Regions from separate parts of the Kosakonia calanthes genome, predicted to be linked through region 1. Evidence: predicted binding sites of a transcription regulator. Region 1 holds the regulator's gene; the other holds the start of a gene.
The links. Region 1 encodes PurR, which represses purine synthesis genes. Its sites were predicted from a motif close to CANGCAAACGTTTGCNTG; they were not measured.

Region 2: the regulator PurR is predicted to act here: its motif matches at 1,672-1,689, upstream of cecR (transcriptional regulator CecR).

Annotation. Positions count from the first base shown of each region.
Region 1 is NZ_CP151800.1:2,660,749-2,664,274, reverse strand. It holds gene punC (purine nucleoside transporter PunC) at 1-253, opposite strand, end outside; gene punR (DNA-binding transcriptional activator PunR) at 365-1,276, shown strand; gene purR (HTH-type transcriptional repressor PurR) at 1,296-2,321, opposite strand; gene AAEY27_RS12455 (YnhF family membrane protein) at 2,619-2,708, shown strand; gene AAEY27_RS12450 (MFS transporter) at 2,883-3,526, shown strand, end outside.
Region 2 is NZ_CP151800.1:3,185,366-3,188,891, reverse strand. It holds gene hlyD (secretion protein HlyD) at 1-954, opposite strand, end outside; gene cecR (transcriptional regulator CecR) at 951-1,628, opposite strand; gene rhlE (ATP-dependent RNA helicase RhlE) at 1,949-3,394, shown strand; gene AAEY27_RS14920 (alpha/beta hydrolase) at 3,465-3,526, opposite strand, start outside.

The sequences.
Region 1 (3,526 bases):
AACCTAACGCGAAAATGGTCAACCCGATCAGCAGAATCGGTTTGCGTCCATAACGATCCGACAGCGGCCCCCACACCAGTTGCGCGATCGCGAACCCCGCCAGAAAGAGGCTGAGCGTGGCGCTGACCACGGCGGAAGAGGTTTGCAAATCTTGTTGTATTGCACTGAAAGCGGGCAGGTACATGTCGGTGGCTAAAAAGCCCAGCACGCTTAATCCCGCGAGCCAGACTAAAAATCCTTTGCCAGGTTGCATTATGGTTTCTCTTTGTTGCAGGTATTTAGGGGTGTCGAGTGTAAGGAGTGCAATAACAGTTGTGAAACGCTAATATTTGCGCATTGGTTTCAAAATTTTTGCAGGCAGATTATGTGGTCAGAATATTCCCTTGAAGTGGTTGATGCGGTGGCGCGCAATGGCAGTTTTAGCGGTGCGGCGCAAGAGTTGCATCGCGTGCCTTCTGCGGTGAGCTATACCGTTCGGCAACTGGAAGAGTGGCTGGCGGTTCCGCTGTTTGTGCGTCGCCATCGTGATGTAGAGTTAACGCCCGCAGGCGTCTGGTTTTTGAAAGAAGGGCGTTCTGTTATCAAAAAAATGCAGGTCACCCGCCAGCAGTGCCAGCAAATCGCCAATGGCTGGCGCGGGCAACTGGCGATCGCGGTGGACAATATCGTTAAACCTTCGCGCACGCGGCAGCTAATCGTTGATTTTTATCGCCATTTCAGTGATGTCGAATTACTGGTTTATCAGGAGGTGTTTAATGGCGTCTGGGATGCGCTTTCTGACGGACGCGTTGAGTTGGCGATTGGCGCAACGCAGGCCATTCCGGTCGGTGGACGTTATGCGTTTCGCGATATGGGCATGCTTAGCTGGAAATGCGTGGTTTCCAGTCAACATCCTTTGGCTGCAATGCCCGGCCCGCTAAGTGATGAGACGTTGCGCAACTGGCCTTCGCTGATTCAGGAAGATACGTCGCGTTCATTACCGAAACGCATTACCTGGCTGCTGGATAACCAAAAACGCGTGATTGTCCCGGATTGGGAATCGTCGGAAGCCTGTCTCTCGGCGGGGCTGTGTGTGGGCATGGTGCCGGCGCATTTTGCCAGACCGTGGTTGGATAGCGGAGCCTGGGTGGCGCTCGAACTGGAAAACCCGTTTCCGGATGCGGCTTGCTGCCTGACATGGCAACAAAACGAGGCATCGCCCGCCTTAAATTGGCTGCTGGAGTACCTGGGAGATAGCGAAACGCTGAACAGTGAATGGTTGCGGGAGCCGGAGTAACGGCCCCCGCGAAAGAAGATTAACGGCGGTAGTCGCGGAACGGGCCATCGGCCACCGAGCGGCGCTCTACCAGGCGCGGATGCACCTCAATCGATTGCGACTCTTCACGTTTGTTGACGATGCGGTCAAGCAACATGGTAAAGGCGGTTTCACCCAATGAATCTTTCGGCTGATGAATCGTCGTCAACGCTGGCGTGAAGAAGCGAGAGTTGCGCACATTGTCATAACCGATAACCGAAATATCCTGCGGTACGCGTAAACCCATCTCATCAGCGGCGCACAGTGCGCCCATCGCCATAATATCACCGCCGCAAAAAACGGCGGTAGGGCGGTGCGACTGGCCGAGGATCTGCTGCATGGCGCGGTAACCAGATTCCGGTTCGAAGTCGCCCTGCACAATCCAGTTTTCCGGGACGGAAATCATGGCTTCTTCCATCGATTTCATAAAGCCCGCCAGACGGCCTGCGCCGGTATTACGCTCCAGCGGGCCGGGGATCACGCCGATATCGCGATGCCCGCGTTCAATAAGATAGCGGCCTGCCATATAACCGCCTTCGAAGGCGTTATCAATGACAGAATCGGTAAAATCGGCTTTTGCTTCGCCCCAGTCCATCACCACCATCGGAATGTGGCGATACTCTTCCAGCATGCTTAAAACAGATTCGGGATATTCAGAGCACATAACCAACAGGCCGTCGACGCGTTTTTGCGCCATCATCGACAAATAAGCGCGCTGTTTTTCGTGGCTATTCCATGCGTTACCCAGAATCAGGGTGTAGCCTTTCTGGAAACATTTCTTTTCGACAGCTTCGATGATTTCGGCAAAATAGGCCGCTTCGCTGCTGGTGGCCAATAAACCGATAGATTTTGTGTGATTGACTTTCAAACTGCGCGCCACGGCGCTCGGCGAATAGTGCAGTTCTTTGATCGCGGCCCACACGGCGTTGCGCGTCTCTTCGGCGACGAAGCGTGTTTTGTTAATTACATGTGATACGGTTGTAGTGGAAACGTTTGCTCGTTTCGCGACGTCTTTAATCGTTGCCATCAGATATTACTCCAGACCATATCGTAAGCTCCTGATAATACTTAAGGTAAACGTTTGCCTTTAAACACCCTGAACTCAGCAAAAAGAGTGCGGTACGCCGGGAAAACGACACTGGACGTCAGGAGGGGAGTCAATGGCCGGTACGCTTATAAATTTAGCGTCGAATTTTGTCTTATCTTGAGCAAAAGGGGAAGAGTTAAAACGATTCTCCCTCTAATTCCCGCAAGATTTTTAGGATAATTTGTGCAAAAATGCGCTATCTCACTTTTTGTGGGGAAATTAAAAGGAGAGAAATTGATGAGCACCGATCTTAAGTATTCATTATTCACCACCGTCATCGTTCTGGGTCTGATTGTTTTCGGCGCGCTGACCGCAGCACTGCATTGATCTATCGCGAGGGAGAGCTTTCTCCCTCGGTTTTCCTGCCTTATCTCCTGCATTTGTATCTGTTGCGCAATAATCTTTTGTCATTCAGCTAACTTCTAATTTATGTGACAGCTGTCATACTTTTGTCTTCAACGACAGAGTCGAGCGTCGGCATGTCATTTTCGGAGCCAAAATATGAAAATTAATTTCCCTTTGCTGTCCCTGGCTATCGGTGCCTTCGGTATCGGTACTACGGAGTTTTCCCCAATGGGATTACTGCCGGTGATTGCCCGCGGCGTTGACGTTTCCATTCCGGCGGCAGGGATGTTGATTAGCGCATACGCTATCGGCGTGATGGTCGGCGCCCCCCTGATGACGCTGCTGCTGTCGCATCGCGGTCGTCGTAACGCGCTGATCTTTTTGATGTCTATTTTTACCTTGGGTAACGTGTTGTCGGCCATTGCGCCAGACTACTCCACATTAATGCTCGCCCGCATCGTTACCAGCCTGAACCACGGCGCATTCTTCGGCCTCGGTTCGGTGGTGGCCGCAAGCGTGGTTGCGAAAGAAAAACAGGCCAGCGCAGTCGCCACCATGTTTATGGGGCTGACCATCGCTAATATCGGCGGCGTGCCTGCCGCTACCTGGCTGGGTGAAACCATCGGCTGGCGCATGTCATTTATGGCCACTGCCGGACTGGGCGTGATTGCTATGTTGAGCCTGTTCTTCTCTCTGCCAAAAGGCGGCGCGGGTGCGCGTCCGGATGTCCGCAAAGAGCTGTCAGTACTGATGCGTCCGCAGGTTCTCTCTGCGTTACTGACCACCGTGCTGGGTGCTGG
Region 2 (3,526 bases), 520 kb from region 1:
CATTCCCTGACGCAGGTTGTCGTCGGCATCGGTCACGATAATGCGCAGGCGATAAACCAGGTCAGTACGCAGATCCGGGGTTTCAACGGTTTTTGGGGTGAATTCGGCGGTCGGTGAGACAAAACCAATTTTGCCGTGGTACGGCGTGTTCGGGCGGCCATCGGTATAGAGCAGAATTTGCTGGCCGGGCTTCGCCAGGTGCAGGTTGCGCTCGTCGATATAGGCGCGAACCCAGACCGGGCGGGTGAGGGAGAGGGTTAACACCGTGCTTCCGGCGTTCAGCATGCTGCCCGGTTCAACCGCGCGGGTCAGCACCGTGCCATTGCTCGGCGCGACCAAAATGGTGTCGTGCAGATCAAGTTGCGCTTGCGCCAGCGCCGCCTGCGCCTGCTCAAGGCCTGCTTTGGCCTGGGCGATTTCTTGCGGGCGGTTACCGGCGCGGTACTGGCTCAGTTTATCCTGTGCCGATTTCAATGTGGCTTGCGCCTGATCCCGCGAAGAACGGGCATTTTCCAGGTCGTTGGCTGAAATCACTTTGCTTTTCCACAATCCTTGCTGGCGCTGATAATAATTCTGCGCATATTCCCATGCCGCGCGTGCCTGGTTAACCGCGGCGGCGGCCTGAGCAATTTCTTCCGCGCGGTAGCCCGCGGTGGCTAATTCATATTTCGCCTGCGCCGTTGACACGTTGGCCTGGGCTTGCAGTAGGGCGTTTTCATACGGCGCTTTGTCCATCTCGCCAAGCTGCTGCCCTGCTTGCACGCTGTCACCTTCGTCCACGTTTAGCGCCGCTAAGCGCCCGCCGACACGAAAGCTCAAATTGACAGTACGGATATCAACATTGCCGTACAGCGTAAGCCCATTTTCCTGTTTGCTTTGATACCACATCCAGCCGCCGCCGAGGGCAGCCAATAAAGCCAATACAATCAATACGGTGACGATGTGCTTTTTCATAACTCGAGACTCCTGTGCGTTAATCCTTGCAAGATAAGATCGATATGGCAGGTGATGACCTGAGAAATCAGTGCCGTTTTCTCTTCGTCGAACTGCGTCCATCCGGCGCGCAGCAAAATGGTTTCCCGACCGAGGCGAAAGGCGAGGATCTGGCCGATCAACGCATGAGCATGAATGATGGTTTGCGTGCTGTCGGCGTCGCGCCCGGTATAAGCGGCAAGCAGGTTGGTAAAGTGGCAGTGCATTGGTTCAATGACCTGATGATGCACCAACTGGTAAGCCCGCGTCGGGGAGAGCTGCTCGCGGGAGATAAACTTGCTCAGGTTGAGCGTTTCATCATGGGTGAGCAGCATAATCATATTCTGGCAAGCGCGATGAAGAAGCTCGCGCATCGCGGCTTTATCGGGGTTCGGCGCGGCAAACAGCGCTTCGGCGGCCAGCACATGGGGGCGAAAATGTTCGCTGATAAAGTCGGCGATCCACTGCGCACAGGCGAGGTACAAATCCTCTTTTGAGCCGAAATAGTAAGGGATCGCGGCGATATTTTGCCCGGCCAGCGCGGCGATATCCCGCGTGGTGGCATGCAAGCCATATTCGCCAAACTGTGCCAACGCGGCGGCGATCAACTGGTTTTTGGCCTGCTCACCTTTGGTGGTCATCGGTGTCGTATTCATGGGCTTATTGGAATTAATCAATCGATTGATTAACTTTAGGCCGCAGGCCAATGTTTGTCTAACCGGCGTGCCGAAAATGTGAGTGCGGTTGAATTTATCGCCTCGTTGGCGATTCCCTTGCACGTGAGTGCAAAACGTCGAGCGAGGCGCGGAAATCGACAATTATATTTTGCAGACGAATACCTGCGGGATATTTTATGCGCCGGATCACAAAAGCTGATACACTCCGCTCCTTCATGACATTGTGGTTTTTGTCATCAATTAAATATTATCTCCTCGAAAACTACACCTGTGACAGGTCGGGGCGGTGTGGAGTTGTTATGTCTTTTGATGCCCTTGGCCTGAATCCGGAAATCCTGCGCGCAGTCGCAGAGCAGGGTTACCTTCAGCCAACCCCTATTCAGCAGCAGGCTATCCCGGCGGTTCTGCAAGGCCGCGATCTGATGGCGAGCGCGCAAACCGGTACCGGTAAAACCGCAGGTTTTACACTGCCGTTGCTGCAGCGCCTGGTGCAGAATGAACCGCATGCTAAAGGGCGTCGCCCGGTGCGTGCGCTGATCTTAACGCCGACCCGTGAACTGGCGGCGCAGGTGGGCGAAAACGTACGTGAGTACAGCCAATACCTGAATATTCGTTCCATGGTGGTTTTCGGTGGGGTGAGCATTAACCCGCAGATGATGAAACTGCGCGGCGGCGTGGATGTGCTGGTCGCTACACCGGGCCGTCTGCTCGATCTTGAACACCAAAATGCCCTGAAACTCGATAGCATCGAAATCCTCGTGTTGGATGAAGCCGACCGCATGCTGGACATGGGCTTTATCCACGATATTCGCCGCGTGCTGGCGAAACTCCCGGCGAAACGCCAAAACCTGCTGTTTTCTGCGACCTTCTCTGACGAGATCAAACAGCTGGCGGAAAAACTGCTGCACAACCCGCTGGAAATTGAAGTCGCACGTCGCAACACCGCGTCTGAGCAGGTCACGCAGCATGTGCATTTCGTGGACAAAAAACGCAAACGGGAACTGCTGTCACAGATGATTGGCGAGGGCAACTGGCAGCAAGTGCTGGTCTTTACCCGTACCAAACACGGTGCCAACCACCTGGCTGAACAGCTGAATAAAGATGGCATTACCAGTGCCGCGATCCACGGTAACAAGAGCCAGGGGGCACGTACTCGTGCGCTGGCGGATTTCAAATCCGGGGATATTCGCGTGCTGGTGGCAACCGATATCGCCGCGCGTGGTCTGGATATTGAAGAACTGCCGCACGTAGTCAACTACGAGTTGCCGAACGTGCCGGAAGATTATGTTCACCGTATTGGCCGTACCGGCCGAGCGGCGGCCACCGGCGAAGCGTTGTCGTTGGTTTGCGTTGATGAACATAAACTGCTGCGCGACATTGAGCGCCTGTTGAAAAAAGAGATCCCGCGCATTGCCCTGGACGGTTATGAACCGGATCCATCGATCAAAGCCGAACCCATCCAGAATGGCCGTGGGCAGGGCGGCGGTGGCCGTGGTCAGTCCGCGCCGCGCCGCAATGACGGTGAAGCGCAAAAACCACGCTCGCCGCGTCGCAGTGAAGGTGGCGCCGCAAAACCGGCGGGTGGACGTCGCAGTGAAGGCGGCACCGCGAAACCGGCGGGTGGACGTCGCAGTGAAGGCGGCGCCGCGAAACCAACCGGTGGACGCCGTCTTGATGGCGGCGCTGCGAAACCGGCAGGTAATCAATCTCGCCGTCGCCCGCGTAAACCGTCCTCCGCGCAGTAAGACGTTGTCGTCCGGATAGACATTGATGATCAAAGCCGCCATCGTGCATTTTGCCGATGGCGGCTTCGTTTTATCCGGCAACGCGCGCCAGCCATGCCTGGCGCGTTTCTCGCGCCCGCAGGGCGACGTCTG